4 regions of the Candidatus Flexifilum breve genome follow, and region 4 is predicted to be linked to each of the others. Evidence: a T-box and tRNA genes for the amino acid it is inferred to sense, from the RefSeq annotation. Region 4 holds a T-box; the other regions hold tRNA genes.
The links. A T-box is a leader RNA that pairs with one kind of tRNA and senses whether it is charged. The one in region 4 lies ahead of IPK17_RS23660 (valine--tRNA ligase), so its partner is inferred to be a tRNA-Val.

Region 1 (4,209 bases), on a different contig from region 4:
GAAATCGTGCCATTTCAATGTCACAAATTCTCACCCTGTCCCATTTTGCCCATGCCAATGTCCCATTTTTCCAGAACAAATGTCATAAATTCCCGCCTCAAAAACGCTGTAATCCATTATGCTGGACACACGTTGAGTCGAGTTGGAGTAAGCCAGGAATGTGGACTGCATCGCAAGGTCGCAAAGTGAAAACACCTGTCGATAGGAATTCCGCTACACCACGTGTCGTGCGCGAGATGTTTGATCGCGTTATGACCGTTGCGCAACTGCTGCACCAGCATGAGCAGACCCTACCCTCTCGCTTCGAAAGTGACCGCGAAGATGCCGAAAAAACACCGGATGTCGATGCCGTCGTATCGTGAAAATGCGCAGGGCCTCTTTGTGAATAGGTGAAGCATATGGCACGAAAAAAACGGGCAACACCACATCAGAACGGCTGGGCAATCTACTTACGGACCAGCGATGAGGAAGCGCAGAATCCTGAGGCATCTCAGCAGCGTCAGCGTTTCCTTATTGACCGCTCCGTTCTTGAACGCTCAGAGATGCCGATCATCGAGACTTATCGAGACGTTCTGACCGGAAAGACTCCGCACCGCAAGGACTATCAGCGAATGCTGGACGATGCGCGTTTGGGTCGGTTCTCACATGTTGTGGTTGAGCGTGCGGATCGGTTCGGACGCAATGATACGGAAGCGCTGCGCGCTATTGATGAGCTGGACGAATTCGGTGTCGCTGTACGGTTTGCGAACCATCCCGATCTCGATCCGATGGATCCTGATGACCGGGTCATCGTCGCTCTGTCGTTCACGTTGGCACGCCGCGAGTCAATGCTTTCGGGGCTGCGAATCAAGGGTGCGGGTGAAGCCAAGCGGGAGAGAGGCGGGTATTTGGGACTTCATCCTGATGGATACGTCAGTGTTGAAGACGACGAGCCGGGACGCAAGTCATATATGAAGAAAGGACACCATCTTGAGATAAACCCGGAGCGTGCCAAGATATGGCGTGAAGCGTGGGATTTGCTACTTGAAGATCGCTATACACTCGCTGAAATCGCTGAGGAACTGCACGCCAGAGGCTACCGCTATCGCAGTGGTCGCCCATTCGTCGAGATCAAAGCGAACGGCAAACGCAAGGTCAATTACAACACCTTGGCGGATATCCTTCATAACTGGACATACGCAGGCTGGATACACAATGACGAAGGCACTATTCCGCCGAAAACAATGCGCGGCAACTGGGAACCGATAGTCACAACGGAAGAATTCGAGCGCGGACTGGACATCTTAGCTCGACGGGCGCAAAACAAGTACACCAAGCGCAAGCGCAACTATTTGCTGCGCGGGTTGATTTACTTGGCGGGCGATCCAAGAGACCCGACTGTGCCTGGAACACGGCTCTATCGAATGCAATGTTCAACTTCCAATACGCGGCGATCTGGCGGTGGTACAGCACATTATCGGCTTGAACGTCACCCAATCCATTTTCTATGTGGCGAAGTGGAAGAACAACTAGCGCGCATCTTCGGCAAGTGCAGCTTGATGTAGGACTGATGCCCCGTATTCGTAAGTATTACATCGAGGAGGTAGCAGACAAACTTGGACGTATGCGACCGGATGAGCGCACCGAAATCGAGCGGACGCTCAAGGCGATAGATGAGGAAGAAGCGCGGGTGCTGCGGTTGTATGCCGCGAGTATGGTCACGGAGGAAAACTGGCGCGCGCTCTGGGACGAGTGGCAGGACAAACGCCAGAGGCTTCGCGGCAGCCTCGCCCTGCTGGATCAGCGCTGCGAGACGTACATCAGTGATCTTGATGATGGGTTAAACATCATTGCCAAATTGGGTATACTGTATGAAACGCTTCCGTTTGAGGATCAACAGGAGTTACTGCGGAACGTTGTTGAGAGGGTTGTTTTGAACCCTGAGGGGACAGTACTGCGTGTGGATTTGCTTCCGCCGTTCGGCTACCTACAGGATGTCTCTGAAAAGGTATCTGGGCGGAGGGGAAGTGCCTCGGAAAAACCCGCTGAAACAGAAACACCCGGTGACGTTGCCGGGTGTTCGAGTGGTGTCCTAGATTGTGGGCAGTAGAGGACTCGAACCTCTAACCACTCCCACGTCAAAGGAGTGCTCTGCCAATTGAGCTAACTGCCCGCAGATGATTGAAAGTATACCCGAATTGGCTTTGTGATCAAGACCCAAGTTAACGCCCATAGGGGAGAAATGCCCCGTCAAAATTGACTACTTGACATTATGCAGAATTCTGCATAAACTAAATCTAATTATGCAATTTGATGCATAAAGTGAATAATTCGCATACGGTGCATAAAAGGAACCCGCTGTGGATAACAACTTCGTCCTCGCCCCGGCTCTCGTGACTGTCCGGTTTGACCTCGACCCGGTGAGCAATGCCCTGCAAAGCCTGCGCATGCTCAACGATCTCGAACGGCTCTCCGGCCTGCATGACTGGCTGACGCGGACGCAAGCGGCACTATCCCCGGAGCGGCAGTCTCAGAACCGCATGGTGTTCGTGGCGTTTGAGCCGCTGCTGTTCTTGCCAGCACAGAAGCTGCCGAGCTTTCCGGCGTTCCTCGACTATCTGGCGCGGTTGACGCCCGTCGAGCTGATCGCGAAACAGGACGAGTATCTGGCCGATATGTACACGCACTATCCGGAACACATGGCGCAGCATGAACAGGGCGTCACGTTTCGCGCGCTGCTGACCGACCGCGATCACTACGTCCGCTTCATGACGCAGCTGGAAGAGCTGGATGAACCGGAGTTCTGGAACGCGGCCTACGACCTGACCCGTGACCCGGCGGTCATGCAGCAGTATGTGGTCGAACACCTGCGCTTCATGTGGGAGACGCATCTGCGCGCCGAATGGGAGCGCCAACTGCCGCTGCTCACCGAGTCGATCAACGCCTTCCGGCGCATCGACTTCACCGACAAGACGGCGTTGGAAGCCGCGCGCATCGTCACCAACCGCGATCTGCGTGAACTGCTGGAAAAGAAGCTACTGATGTCGAACGTCATCGAATTTGTGCCGAATCCGCACCTTGGGCCGTATGTGTCCGTCGTTTCGCGCTCCGGATACACCAACATCAACTTTGGCGTGCGGCTGCCGCGCGGAGCGCAGTCGACGGCTCAATCTGAATTCAGCCGCGCCGAGCTGCTCATTCGCCTGAACGCGCTGGCCGACGACGCGCGTCTGCAAATCCTTGAACTGCTGACCCAGCACGACGAACTGTGCGCGCAGGACATCATCGAAAAGCTCGGCGTCAGCCAATCGACCGTGTCGCGCCACCTGAGTCAGCTCCGCGCGACGGGGTACATCATCGAGCGGCGGCGCGAAGTCGCCAAGTGCTACAGCCTGAATACCGACCGTGTAGTGGATACGCTGCGCGCCCTGACGAACTTTTTATCCCGACAGTAAGTATTAGTAGTGGAGCGAGAGATCATGCGACCGATAGACTATTTGGCTCAGACCGAGATCGCTCAGCAGCGCCGCGAAGCGACTGCCCAACACGAACGCGCGCTTCTCATCAAGGAAGCTCTGGCGGGGACGCGCGGCCACATCGCCTTCTACCAGCCTCTGCTGATCAGCGTGGGCAAGCGGATTGAACGCTTTGGCGCGGGTTTGCAAGCGCGCTACAGCGTCGGCCTGGAAATTAGTCACTCCGGAACGTTAGCGCGCGACACCGCCTGCTAACTCCGCCTACATCAAAAAGGCAGCTCGTACTTCGTCCAGAATCGACTGCCTTTTTGATTCCTTGTTAATTGTGGAAGCTAAATGCTCCGTCCGGCAATTGATTGCAGAAAAGGCGCGCCTTTTTGCTAGGGGGCAGGCCGTGCCGCACAAACCCATATTCGACCATTTACCGGATGAGAGCACCAAAGCAGAGAAAACAACACTTCAATACCGAGTACCACCAAAACGCTCATACCCCTCTATAGATTTAGGAGGGGCAGTTAGGAAGAGCATTTACGCAATCTGCGCGAGTTCGACGGGGACTTCTGCGTACTGGATCGCCTGCGCGAAGGTCACGCGGTTGCCGTCGGGGTCGGTGATGGTGAAGGCGCGCTCGCCCCACAGTTCCTCATGCATCTCAGTGCACAGGTGCACGTCATGCGTGCGCAAGCGGCGGTACAGCTCGTCGATTCCGTCATTCAGCGTGATGTACAACTCGGAGCGGCACACGGTCAGCGTG
Region 2 (4,209 bases), on a different contig from region 4:
GGCGATGTTGGCCGCGTCGAGCGGGCTGCCGATCAATGTTTCGAGGGTGAAGCCGAGTACCGGTTCAGCCGTGGCGCCGCACAGCGCCCCGAACATCGATTCGACCGTGTTTTCCTCGTTCAAATACACGTACACCGCCGCGTTGACAATCGGCACATCAGCCGGCGTCCGAGCGACGAAGGCCGCGCCCAATGCCTGACGCTGCGGCACGGCGGGGATGTCAATCGACGTGATGAACAACTGATCGAATTCGTCGGCGTGAACGAGCAGCCCGGCGATGCTTTCCCAATCAAGCTGCCCCTCTTTCAGCCATTCGATACCGATATCGTGCGCGGTGATGGCCGCCAGCCATTCACGCAGCATGGGGTGCTGGCGCTCGCGCAGGCTTTCGAGAATTGATAGATTGGTGCGGATGTTGGCGGGGATCGCCCGGGTAAGTGCGCGTCGGAATACGTCCGGCAGTTCTTCCCAACCGAGCAGCTGCTCCAGCTTGACCGCTGACCCGAGCGTCACGCCGCCTTCATCCATGTCCAGGCGGTTGAGTTCCGGGATCGCCTGTAAATCGATCACGGTGGAGTAGGGCAGGTCAAGTGTGCCGAGCGCCAGCGCGCCGCCCGCCAGCAGCAAACTGCCCGGTTTCTGCGCCAGTTCAGAGGCGATCAGGCGTAGTCGGGCGAAGATAAGTCTTTGGATTAGCCATGATGTTTTCCCAATAATCAAAGTGTCAGGCCGCGCCGCAGCCTCGGTCCCTTATGACGGATGATTTTAACGCGGATAGACCGCTAATACCGCTGGTACCGGATCGAACGAGTAAAGCTGATACGCGGCGTTCCCGCCGATCCACATCATGGTTGAACCACCGCCGTCCAAATTTACCGCCGTGACGAGATTCAGATCGGTCGCGGGCAGCCCGGCGCTGAGATCGACCAGTCGCATCCCGAACAACGAGGGTGTCGTCAGCAGGAGAATGCGTCCGTTAGCGTCTTGCGCGACAATCGTCCGCCGCGATGCCCGATCCCCTTGCGTATTGGTGAATGAAGTCTGCCCGTTGGCGACCAGCACCGGGAAACCCTGCACCGCCTGTTCCAGCGCTTCGCCGTAGTAGGGCTCTTGCAGAATCGACCGGACGCGCGGAACGCCGTTCTGCACTTGCAGCATGCCGCCACGGTCGGTAAAGCTTTGCCCATAGGCGACGCCATCGCTCACGACGAGCCCGAGCGCCTGCTGCGCCGTATCAAAGAAGTTGGCGTTGACGAATGCGACCGCGCCGGGCAGCACTTCCCGCCACGTGCCGAGCGTGAGCGGTTCGCCAGGCGATAGTGCGCGCGCAACGTATAGAGCGCCGGATCGATGCGCAGCACGAGCAGTTAAGGTCGAAAAAGTGTTGGCGGTCACGGTGATCAAGCGCCGTTCCAGCCCATTCGCGAGCACTTCCCAACCGCTTGTGTCGAGGGTAGGGATGGGCGCGGCGGTCGGCGGCGTGGTCGCTGTGGGCGGGGGAGGCTGCGCGCTGAGCGTACAGCCCGTCATCAACGACATGGCGGTGATCAACAGGGAAAGCTGCGGCGCCACATCAGCGCGCGCAGCAGGGCGGAAGAATCGGTAGCGCAAAGTCGCACTTACACCCTCGTCTCTCTCTAAAACAGAGCCTTGTCAACGTGGACGAGGCAGGCTATACTTTACATCACGTTGACCGTAGCTTCAAACGCGCGGCGTGACGGGCTCTTGGCTCAGTTGGTTAGAGCGCACGGTTCACATCCGTGAGGTCATAGGTTCGAGTCCTATAGGGCCCAACAAGCTTCTCTTAAATCGACCGGTATACAAGACACAACTTGAACAAAAGGCTTACATCATCATGTAAGCCTTTTCGTTTTTCGGACTGTGTCGACTCGCTTTAGTACAAGTGTGTTCGCTTCTTGAACAGGGGGCAACTATTATAATCCCTTAGGAACTTTCAAGGAGCGATTTGGTTGCCTAGAAAAGATATTCTGTTATTCATTTGACGCAGCGTTTCTGACGTACAGGCTCGGCTGAGCCTGAAACGCGCCCTGACAGACTGGACAGCAAAAGTAATACCTGAACTCCTCGTAGACTACACTGCCAAAAGCGTGGCGAGGCTCAATGGCTGCCCCACACACCGGATCGCGAACCTTCTCTGTAGGCTGAGCGATCGGGTCGAGGGGCAGTTTCACGTGCACACGCGTGCCTTTGCCGGGTTCACTCACCACGTGCAGCGTACCGTGTAACTGCTCAACCCGCTCTTTCATTCCGAGCAGTCCAAACTTTTCGGTTTGAGCCAAACCATCGAGGGTGGGAGGCGGTGTAAAGCCCAGACCATCATCGGTGATGGCAATCTGGACATCCGCTGCATGAAAGTCCAGTTCAAGCGAAATGCGGCGTGCGTTCCCGTGCCGCTGTGCATTCCGTGCTGCTTCCTGTGCCACGCGAAACAAGGTGAGTTCCTGCTGTTCCTCAAGGCGGCGTGCATCGCCGGAGACGTTGACCTGTACGTGAAGCCCCCGGTTTTGCGACGCGAGGAGCTGTAAGGCGGCGACAATCCCGAGTTCTTCAAGGGCAGGGGGGCGCAGGTCGGCGATCATGCGGCGCAGGTTCTCGACACTTTCGACTGCCTGAGCGCGGGCTGCGCTCAGCATCGATTTCGCCCGATCAGGATCATGTTCCAACCAGTTCAACCCAAGTTCGATGCCTTGAGCCACCGCAATGAGCGATTGAATGGTTTCGTCGTGAAGTTCATGCGCGATACGTGTACGTTCCGCCTCCTGACCTTCGGTCAGAGCGTGACGATACGTCAGACCTTCCGCTTGGGCGCGCTGCACATGCCCGACCATACTCGCCATCGTGTGGCGCAGTTCCCCCAATAGTGGAGATTCCCCCGCACGGCTGGTCAAATGCGGTTAGGTCGCCTGCGGCGAGCTTGGCGGCACGTGCCTTCAACCGCTGAAGCGGACGCAGCACCTGCGTAAAGAACCATAGGTTGAGCAGCAGCGATCCGGCGAACAGCCCTTTGGCGCTGGTCTTCATGGGGTAGGCGATCCATCCATCAGTGTGATGAGCCCCCGTGCCAAGCCTGCGGTGACCGCTTCTGTGCGTGTACCCACCCCCAGCTTTTGATAGACATTCTGAAGATGCCCCTGAACAGTACGGTCGGAGATGAACAGGGCTTTGCCGATTTCCTTATTGGTCAACCCGCGAGCAGCAAACCCTAAGATTTCGAGTTCGCGGCTGGTTAGTCCCTCAACCAATGCAGTGGTATCGTGAGCGTGTCCGGCAGCTTTCGCCAGCACACCGGCATCGTAGGCGGTACGCCCAACAGCGACTTCTTGCAGTGCGCGGTACAACTGCGAAAACTCAGCGGTCTTCAACACATAGCCGTCTGCACCGGCTTCGAGCAGCGCATGGACATAGGGCGGATCATCGTAAGCGGTGAGCACCAGTACCCGCACGTCAGGATTGTCGTGACGGATGCGCCGCGTCGCTTCCACGCCGGTGAGTTCCGGCATGTGAATATCCATGATCACCACATCAGGCTGAAGTTTACGCGCGAAACGAACGGCTTCCACGCCTGTGGTCGCCTCGCCGATCACCTCGACACCGATGCTTTCCAAAAACATGCGCGTTCCTTGGCGCACGATTTTATGATCCTCAGCGAGCAGCACACGCATCATTCATCTCTCCGGATCTTGCCTTACCGTCATTATATCGTTGTGCACACTCCAAAATACCGCCAAATGGCGTGTGCTGCGGCGAACGAGAATTGTTACGCTGGAAGCGAAGTAGGCTATCAGGAGACTCAATCGTGGAAAAGAAGACGTTCAAAGTGCCGAATATGACATGCAACGGCTGTGTGAGCACGGTGCGCGGTGAGCTTGAGAGCATTCCCGGTGTCGAAGTGCTGGACATCAACAAACCATCACAGCTCGTCACGGTGCAGTGGGATCAGTCAGCCTCATGGGAGCGCATCGAGCACGCGCTGACTGCTATCGAATATGCACCCACCGAAGCATAAGGCTGATATCTCATTCAGAAGCCCAGCCCTTGTCCTATACAAGGGCTAGTTGTTGTGACGCGCTATGCCGCAACCAAATCGAGGCGGCGTAGAAGCTGCGCGTTAAGCGCCACGATCACGGTGCTGGCGGACATCAAGACCGCGCCGACCGCCGGATCGAGCGTGATACCCACGGGAGCAAG
Region 3 (4,209 bases), on a different contig from region 4:
TGAGAACCAGCCGATTTTTGACGAACGTGCGGGGCGATCCGGCGATCCGCTCGGCATCGCGCGCCACTGTCATCTGGGTGTTATTAGCGCTGGCAAACACGTCAGCAGGCGCGCCTTCAGCGAGCTGCGTGGCGAGGGTCGATGAACCGCCAAAGCTAAACAGCACCTCGACACCGGGGTGAGCGGCCTCAAAGCTGGGGGCGATTTCTTCAAAGGCATCGGTGAGCGACGCCGCAGCAAAGACAGTGAGGGTTTGCGCCTGTTGAGCGCTCACGGCAAAGGTTCCGACCAACAAGGCAATCAAGACGAGAACGAACACGGTTTTCTTCATGAGACGATCTCCTTAGGTCTGCGTGGACTGCAAAACCAACTCGCAGCGGTCGATCCAAGTGAGGACGGCCCCAAGTTGGGTGATCACCATCTCGGCGGCTAAATAGCCCATACTTTGTGGATTATTGCCCTGCGCGCTTTGTAACCGGGCATACTCTGCCTGACAGACGGCACGCTGTCGCGCAATAATCGGCGCTGTCGGAAGCTTCAGGAGTTGAGCGATATACAATCGGCTCAAAAACTCGACTCGAACGCAGCGAATACTGGCCGAGGGAGCGACCGTGCTCAACCACTCGTCGAGCACGCGCCATCCTGCCTCAGTCAGGGAGTATTCGATGCGCGGCGGCGCACTTTCTGACCACTGTTCGACTCCACTGATCCACGCCTGCCGTTCCAGTCGTTTCAAAACGGCGTAGAGCTGACTGGTGCTGAGCTTCCAGACCTTGCCTAACCGCGCCGGATCTTGAAAGGTCTCAAGGAGCTGATACCCATGTTGTCCTTGTGCCGCGAGCAGTCCCAAAATTGTTTCATCAGGTGTCAATGCATTCATGTCTGTATTCCATCATGGAATAGATCCTATTCTAACTTGGAATAGGCCACTGTGCAAATTGTGAAGGCTGGATGAGCGACCGTCCAGAAAGCCCATCGCTTCGGCGAACGGAGGGGTACGACGCACTGAGCGGGTGAGATGCTATATTGAGCGTGGTACCTCCGCAGCGCTCAACAAACGTCGCAGCGCTCGAATAGCGAGGATTAGGAAGGAAAACGGCGCTGGAAATCAGCGCTGGTGCGCGAAACATGCCTTGACCTGCTTATTGTTCTCGATCAGCAGCACCACCTACATCCTTACCGAGTAGCTTAACTATTACGATTGCGGTCGCCCGCATCAGGGAATCGAACAACGCCTCCCGATCCCGCTGCTGAATATAAACCCTCAAGGGCAAATCCAAGGGCGCGACATTTTGCATGGTCTCATCCACGATTATCCCCGTGTCGCCTAGCTTACCCGTGCGGATACGGTTTTCGCACCCCACACCATGTTGCTGCTGCTCCACTGAACTTACGGCAGTGCCTCAGCCCGGGCCTTTGCGGACGTCTATTCCATACTCGGCGAACGCCTTGAAGTCCTGCATGTGCTGTTGCGACTGCTTGCGGAAAGTGCCAGGCATCAGGAGTCCCACTAACCGCATCAGCAAGCCGCTAAACCGGTATTCGTTCTCGCTCACCCAGAGCGTCGTATCCGGACCGACTTCGGTCAGCCGCTCGCGCGCGACATTCCACATGCCCTCGGTGACGATCTCGCGCTCGAAGCGAACAGTGCTCCCTTTTGGGATACTTCCTAGGTCTACCGGTTCTCGGCGTGTGATGGTTTCGGTGGCTTCAAACTTTTGCTGCCCCATCTCCATCACGACCCGCGACTTGGTACCGACTTGACCGTGTACCCCACTCAGCGGCTCATGCAGCACCACGCCCCGCAGCCACTTTGGTATGTGTGCCGGATCGGCGAGCAACTGTGCCACTCTCTCAAGCGGCAGCGCGATCTCGATCGATACAGTGTACTTCATGGCGGTTCCCTCCATATTCAAAAGTGCACGACACACAGGCTATTAGAAAATTTGTTCTGTGTCAAGAAGTGGAAGAAAATCGTGACTGAACAAACCAACAACACCTCAATCCGTATCCTCAAGATCGGCATACCCCGCATCGTTGCCGAGGCCAGCCTGTCCCACCTGAAACCCGAAAAACTTCGGGAGACGACCAAAATCACCTACTCGAAATATAAACCGGTGAGGCATGGGAGATGTGCAACAAAAACGCCGGGGATGTTTCTCCCGACGTTTACCCCGAACAAGGTTCGAGTCCAATCTAACTTGCTCTGTAACTTGGACTCGAACGATTGATACCAGCGGAAAGAACATAAGAAGAAGTTGATCGAGAATTAAGGCTTGAGCCGGAGAACGTCTCTATTTCCCGAACTCGAACCCTGCCCTGCCTCAGCACAACAAAAAAAGCGACCGTGTATGGTCGCTTTTTCGTGTGTTGTGGGCCCTATAGGACTCGAACCTATGACCTCACGGATGTGAACCGTGCGCTCTAACCAACTGAGCCAAGAGCCCGTCACGCCGCGCGTTTGAAGCTACGGTCAACGTGATGTAAAGTATAGCCTGCCTCGTCCACGTTGACAAGGCTCTGTTTTAGAGAGAGACGAGGGTGTAAGTGCGACTTTTGCGCTACCGATTCTCCGCCCTGCTGCGCGCGCTGATGTGGCGCCGGCAGCTTTCCCCGTTGATCACCGCCATGTCGTTGATGACGAGCTGTACGCTCAGCGCGCAGCCTCCCCCGCCCACAGCGACCACGCCGCCGACCGCCGCGCCCATCCCCACGCTCGACACAAGCGGTTGGGAAGTGCTCGCGAATGGGCTGGAACGGCGCTTGATCACCGTGACCGCCAACACTTTTTCGACCCAACTGCTCGTGCTGCGCATCGATCCGGCGCTCTATACGTTGCGCGCGCACTATCGCCCCGGCGAACCGCTCACGCTCGGCACGTGGCGGGAAGTGCTGCCCGGCGCGGTCGCATTCGTCAACGCCAACTTCTTTGATACGGCGCAGCAGGCGCTCGGGCTCGTCGTGAGCGATGGCGTCGCCTATGGGCAAAGCTTCACCGACCGCGGCGGCATGCTGCAAGTGGAGAACGGCGTTCCGCGCGTCCGGTCGATTCTGCAAGAGCCCTACTACGGCGAAGCGCTGGAACAGGCGGTGCAGGGTTTCCCGGTGCTGGTCGCCAACGGGCAGACTTCATTCACCAATACGCAAGGGGATCGGGCGTCGCGGCGGACGATTGTCGCGCAAGACGCTAACGGACGCATTCTCCTGCTGACGACACCCTCGCTGTTCGGGATGCGGCTGGTCGATCTCAGCGCCGGGCTACCCGCGACCGATCTGAATCTCGTCACGGCGGTAAATTTGGACGGCGGTGGTTCAACCATGATGTGGATCGGCGGGAACGCCGCGTATCAGCTTTACTCGTTCGATCCGGTACCAGCGGTATTAGCGGTCTATCCGCGTTAAAATCATCCGGCATAAGGGGCTGCGCTGCGGCGCGGCCTGACACTTTGATTATTGGGAAAACATCATGGCTAATCCAAAGACTTATCTTCGCCCGACTACGCTCGATCAAGCCTCTGAACTGGCGCAGAAACCGGGCAGTTTGCTGCTGGCGGGCGGCGCGCTGGCGCTCGGCACACTTGACCTGCCCTACGCCACCGTGATCGATTTGCAGGCGATCCCGGAACTCAACCGCCTGGACATGGATGAAGGCGGCGTGACGCTCGGGTCAGCGGTCAAGCTGGAGCAGCTGCTCGGTTGGGAAGAACTGCCGGACGTATTCCGGCGCGCACTCACCCGGGCAATCCCCGCCAACATTCGCACCAATCTATCCATCCTCGAAAGCCTGCGCGAGCGCCAGCACCCTATGCTGCGTGAATGGCTGGCGGCCATCACCGCGCACGATATCGGCATCGAATGGCTGAAAGAGGGCCAGCTTGATTGGGAGAGCATCGCCGGGCTGCTCGTTCACGCCGACGAATTCGATCAATTGTTCATCACCTCGATTGACATCCCCGCCGTGCCGCAACGTCAGGCGTTAGGCGCGGCCTTCGTCGCCCGCACGCCCGCTGATGTGCCGATTGTCAACGCGGCGGTGTACGTGTATTTGAACGAGGAAAACACGGTCGAATCGATGTTCGGGGCGCTGTGCGGCGCCACCGCTGATCCGGTGCTGGGGTTCACGCTTGAAACGTTGATCGGAAGCCCGCTCGACGCGGCTAACATCGCCAGCGCGGTCAAGGCCGTCGCGGCACTAGTCGATCCGGTCGG
Region 4 (4,209 bases):
CTCGACCATTTCGAGCGGGTCGATCACATTGCCGAGGGTCTTGCTGATCTTGCGCCCGAGCTTGTCACGCACCAAGCCGTGCAGATACACGGTCTTGAACGGCGGCTTGTCCGTGAACCACAAGCCCATCATGATCATGCGCGCCACCCAGAAGAACAGGATATCGTAGCCCGTTTCCATCATCTGGGTGGGGTAGTAGCGTCTAAGATCGGCGGTTTGCTCCGGCCAACCGAGCGTGCTGAACGGCCACAAACCGCTGCTGAACCACGTATCGAGCACGTCTTCTTCCGGCGTCCATGTCACGCTGGCGGTCGTCGCTGGCGCGGTTTTGCCCACGTACACTTCACCATTCGAACCGTACCACGCAGGAATGCGATGTCCCCACCACAACTGGCGGCTGATGCACCAGTCTTCGATGTTCTCCATCCAGTGATAGTAGACCTTTTCGAAGCGCTCGGGCACGATTTCGATATCGCCATTCCGCACCGCATTGATCGCTTTTTCGGCCAGCGGCTGAATCTTCAGGAACCACTGGGTGCTGATCATCGGCTCGACGACTTCGCCACCGCGCTGGGAACGCGGCACGACCATCGTGTGATCTTTCACCTCGATGGTCATCCCGGCGAGCGTCATGTCCGCCCAAATCTTCTCACGCGCCACAAAGCGATCCAGCCCGGCATATTGGCCGCCGTTCTGGTTGATCGTCGCGTCGCGGTTCATGATGTTGATGATCGGCAGATTGTGCTTCTTGCTCAGCTCGTAGTCGTTGAAGTCGTGCCCCGGTGTCACTTTGAGCGCGCCTGTGCCGAACGTGCGGTCCACGTATTCATCACCGATCACGGGAATGCGGCGGTTGAGCATGGGCACGAGCGCCATCTTGCCGATCAGGTGCTTATAGCGTTCGTCTTCCGGGTGCACTGCGACCGCCGTATCACCGAGAATGGTCTCGGGACGGGTGGTCGCCACTGGGAGATAGTCGCCATCTTCGAGCGGGTATTTGAAGAAGTAGAGTTTGCCTTGTTCTTCTTCGCGTTCCACTTCGAGATCAGAGACGGCCGTCTTGAGTCCGGGGCTCCAGTTCACCAACCGCGGCCCGCGATAGATCAGACCTTGCTCATACAGCGTGATAAAGACTTCCTGCACTGCGTTGGAGAGACCCTCGTCGAGCGTGAAGCGCAGGCGATCCCAATCACAGCTCGCGCCCATGCGCTTGAGCTGCTCGATGATTTCGCCGCCATACTTCTCTTTCCATTCCCACGTGCGGGCGAGAAATTCCTCGCGCCCAATCTCTTCGCGGCTCGTCCCCTGATCGCGCAGCATCTTTTCGACCTGAAGCTGCGTCGCGATGCCTGCGTGATCGGAGCCGGGCACCCATAGGGCGGCTTTGCCCCGCATGCGTTCATAGCGAATCATGAGGTCTTCGAGCGTGGTGAAGAGGGCATGCCCGGTGTGCAAGCGCCCGGTCACATTGGGCGGCGGCATGGAGATCACATACGGTTCGGCATCTGGCGGCGCAACTTCCGGCTTGAACCAGCCGTGATCCTGCCACCACCGATACAGGCGGGACTCTGCTTCTTTGAAATCGAACGTTTTAGGCATAGGACGGTTTGTCATTGACGCGCTCCCAATAGAAAAGCCCCATTCATCACAAGGGCGAATGGGGCTTCGGGTTCGCGGTACCACCTTGTTTTTCTGCATCACTCGAGCCCAGGTGAACTCAAGCCGAGCAGAAATCTCTGACGCTGTAACGGGCGTATCCCGGCGCTGTTTACTCTAGTTCAACAGCACAACTCGCGGGCGACCTTCGGATACTCTCTGCGAACAGGCTCTCAGCCGGTGACCTGTATTCTCTGGCGCAGCGGGGAGTAACCTACTCCTCCCGGTCATCGTTCTTAGGAACGTTGATTGTGGTGTTTAGTATATGTCGCGGAGCGCGGCGGCGTCAATCCCCGCTTGCTTCGGGCTGCGGCGGGCGGAGCAGGGCGCGAATGCGATCGGACACCATATCGATAGCAACCATGTTAAAGCCGCCTTCGGGGATGATCACGTCGGCGTAGCGCTTGCTCGGCTCGACAAATTCCATGTGCATGGGCCGCACGCTCTGCAGGTACTGGTTGATCACCGACTCGGCGGTACGGCCGCGCTCGGCGATATCGCGTTTGAGACGGCGAATGAAGCGAATATCGGCGTCAGTATCCACGAAGATTTTCACATCAAACAGCGGGCGCAGCGTTGGTTCGGCGAAAATCAGGATGCCTTCGACGAGAATGATGGGCTGCGGTTCGACATGCTGCGTGTGCAACGTGCGCGCGTGGCGCGTGAAGTCATAGACGGGAAGCTCGGCAGGCTGCCAGTTCTGCAACGTCATGATGTGCTCGCGCATAAGCGGCGTATCCAGTGAATCGGGATGATCGAAATTCACTAAGCCACGGTCGGCTGCGGGAATGTTGTTGAGATCTTTGTAATAGGCATCGTGAGGGACATAAGCGATATTGTGACTGCCGACACGTTCAAGGATCGCGTTGGAGACGGTGGTCTTACCAGAACCGGTCCCCCCGGCGACTGCAATCGTGACCGGACGCGGGCGCTCACTCATGCTCGTAGCTCCTTCAAAAAAAAGCCCGCGAAGGCAAGTTACCTAGGCGGGCAAATCAGAGCCACCGAAGAGAGTCGAACTCTTAACCTCTCGCTTACGAAGCGAATGCTCTGCCATTGAGCTACGGTGGCGCTCATTGAAATTAGTATAGCAGACCGGGCTTGACCGTGACAAGAGTGAAGATTCGGCGGTAAGAGTTTAGAACGTTTGTACAAAAACAGAATCACAGGTAGACTTCTCAAAAAAAGGAGATATCCAAATGGATGATAGGTTGAAGGCGAGCATCTGGCAGCAGTATGGTGCCGCGCTTGATACGCTCGATGATGCGCTGCGTCTATGCCCTGACCACCTGTGGACGGTTCAACTCTGGAACGACGATGAGGATGCGCGTTACGGTCAATGCTGGTTTATCGCCTACCATACTCTATTCTGGACTGATATGTACCTGACGGGCACGTTGAGTGGCTTCAACCCGCCGTTGCCCTTCATAAGAGGAAAGCTTCCGGACACACCATACACCCAAGAGCAGATCAAGAACTATTTGGATCAATGCCGCGCCAAGGGCAAAGCAGTTATCGAGGCGCTGACCGATGAGCAGGCATATCGGATTTGCACCTTTGATTGGATGGAGCCCACTTTTCTGGAACTGCAAATCTACAGTTTGCGTCATATCCAAGAACATGCTGCGCAATTGAATCTTGTACTGGGAGAGCACGGCGTTACGGGGCAAGATTGGGTTGCTCAGGCGAGGGACAAGGCTTAAGCCGGCTTGCTCCTCGCCTGAGTCCCGCAGGCTAGTGCCGGAAGTGGCGCACGCCGGTAAACACCATCGCCATGTTCGCGGCATCGGCGACAGCGATCACGTCGTTGTCGCGGATCGAGCCGCCGGGCTGAATGACCGCCGTCACGCCCGCGGCCGCCGCCGCTTCGACGCCATCGGGGAAGGGGAAGAAGGCATCGGAAGCCATAACCGATCCAACCGAGCGACTACCCGCTTTCGTTACTGCCAGCTTGACCGAGTCGACCCGGCTGGACAAGCCACCGCCGACGCCGACGGTCGCGTTCTTGATGCCGAGCACAATCGCATTCGATTTAACGTGCTGCACTACTTTCCAGTTGAAACGCAGCGCCTCAATTTCATCGGCAGTCGGTTGGCGTTTCGTGACAATCTTGAAGTTGGTGCCTTCGGGATCACCGAGATCGACGCTCTGCACGAGAAAACCGTGGAAGACGCTGCGAATCTCCAAGGCCGTGCCATCAAACAACGCAGGGACTTGCAGTAAACGGCAGTTCTTGCGTTTCTCCGAGAGAATGACCGTGGCTTCAGGGGTGAAGCTTGGCGCGGCAATGGCTTCGACGAACAGCGAGCCGAGCGCCGCGACGAACGACTCATCAACCGGGCGGTTCACGGCGATCACGCCGCCAAACGCCGACACTGGGTCGGATTCGAGCGCCGGCGGGAATGCGGCCGTGATGCTCTCAGCGGTGGCGACGCCGCACGGCGTCAGGTGCTTGACGATAACGACCGTTGGGGTGCTGTAGCTCCCGACCGCGCGCCACGCAGCGTCGAGGTCAAGAATGTTGTTATAGGACAACTGCTTGCCGCCCAACAC

Region 1: it encodes a tRNA-Val, which carries the amino acid that the T-box ahead of IPK17_RS23660 (valine--tRNA ligase) is inferred to sense. The anticodon was not compared.
Region 2: it encodes a tRNA-Val, which carries the amino acid that the T-box ahead of IPK17_RS23660 (valine--tRNA ligase) is inferred to sense. The anticodon was not compared.
Region 3: it encodes a tRNA-Val, which carries the amino acid that the T-box ahead of IPK17_RS23660 (valine--tRNA ligase) is inferred to sense. The anticodon was not compared.

The regions. Positions count from the first base shown of each region.
Region 1 covers NZ_JADJPI010000046.1:7,267-11,475, forward strand. The annotation lists gene IPK17_RS39690 (recombinase family protein) at 399-1,544, shown strand; gene IPK17_RS39695 (hypothetical protein) at 1,550-2,089, shown strand; tRNA gene IPK17_RS39700 (tRNA-Val) at 2,080-2,152, opposite strand; gene IPK17_RS39705 (ArsR/SmtB family transcription factor) at 2,340-3,434, shown strand; gene IPK17_RS39710 (hypothetical protein) at 3,459-3,710, shown strand; gene IPK17_RS39715 (VOC family protein) at 3,984-4,209, opposite strand, start outside.
Region 2 covers NZ_JADJPI010000006.1:3,650-7,858, forward strand. The annotation lists gene IPK17_RS05265 (FAD binding domain-containing protein) at 1-720, opposite strand, end outside; gene IPK17_RS05270 (phosphodiester glycosidase family protein) at 766-1,611, opposite strand; tRNA gene IPK17_RS05275 (tRNA-Val) at 1,720-1,793, shown strand; gene IPK17_RS05280 (histidine kinase) at 1,992-2,879, opposite strand; gene IPK17_RS05285 (response regulator transcription factor) at 3,039-3,686, opposite strand; gene IPK17_RS05290 (heavy-metal-associated domain-containing protein) at 3,818-4,027, shown strand; gene IPK17_RS05295 (heavy metal translocating P-type ATPase) at 4,090-4,209, opposite strand, start outside.
Region 3 covers NZ_JADJPI010000037.1:262,007-266,215, reverse strand. The annotation lists gene modA (molybdate ABC transporter substrate-binding protein) at 1-331, opposite strand, end outside; gene IPK17_RS32125 (PadR family transcriptional regulator) at 344-880, opposite strand; gene IPK17_RS32120 (SRPBCC family protein) at 1,404-1,895, opposite strand; tRNA gene IPK17_RS32115 (tRNA-Val) at 2,374-2,447, opposite strand; gene IPK17_RS32110 (phosphodiester glycosidase family protein) at 2,557-3,402, shown strand; gene IPK17_RS32105 (FAD binding domain-containing protein) at 3,467-4,209, shown strand, end outside.
Region 4 covers NZ_JADJPI010000035.1:166,250-170,458, reverse strand. The annotation lists gene IPK17_RS23660 (valine--tRNA ligase) at 1-1,599, opposite strand, end outside; T-box leader at 1,647-1,896, opposite strand; gene udk (uridine kinase) at 1,943-2,596, opposite strand; tRNA gene IPK17_RS23650 (tRNA-Thr) at 2,656-2,727, opposite strand; gene IPK17_RS23645 (DinB family protein) at 2,856-3,359, shown strand; gene purH (bifunctional phosphoribosylaminoimidazolecarboxamide formyltransferase/IMP cyclohydrolase) at 3,391-4,209, opposite strand, start outside.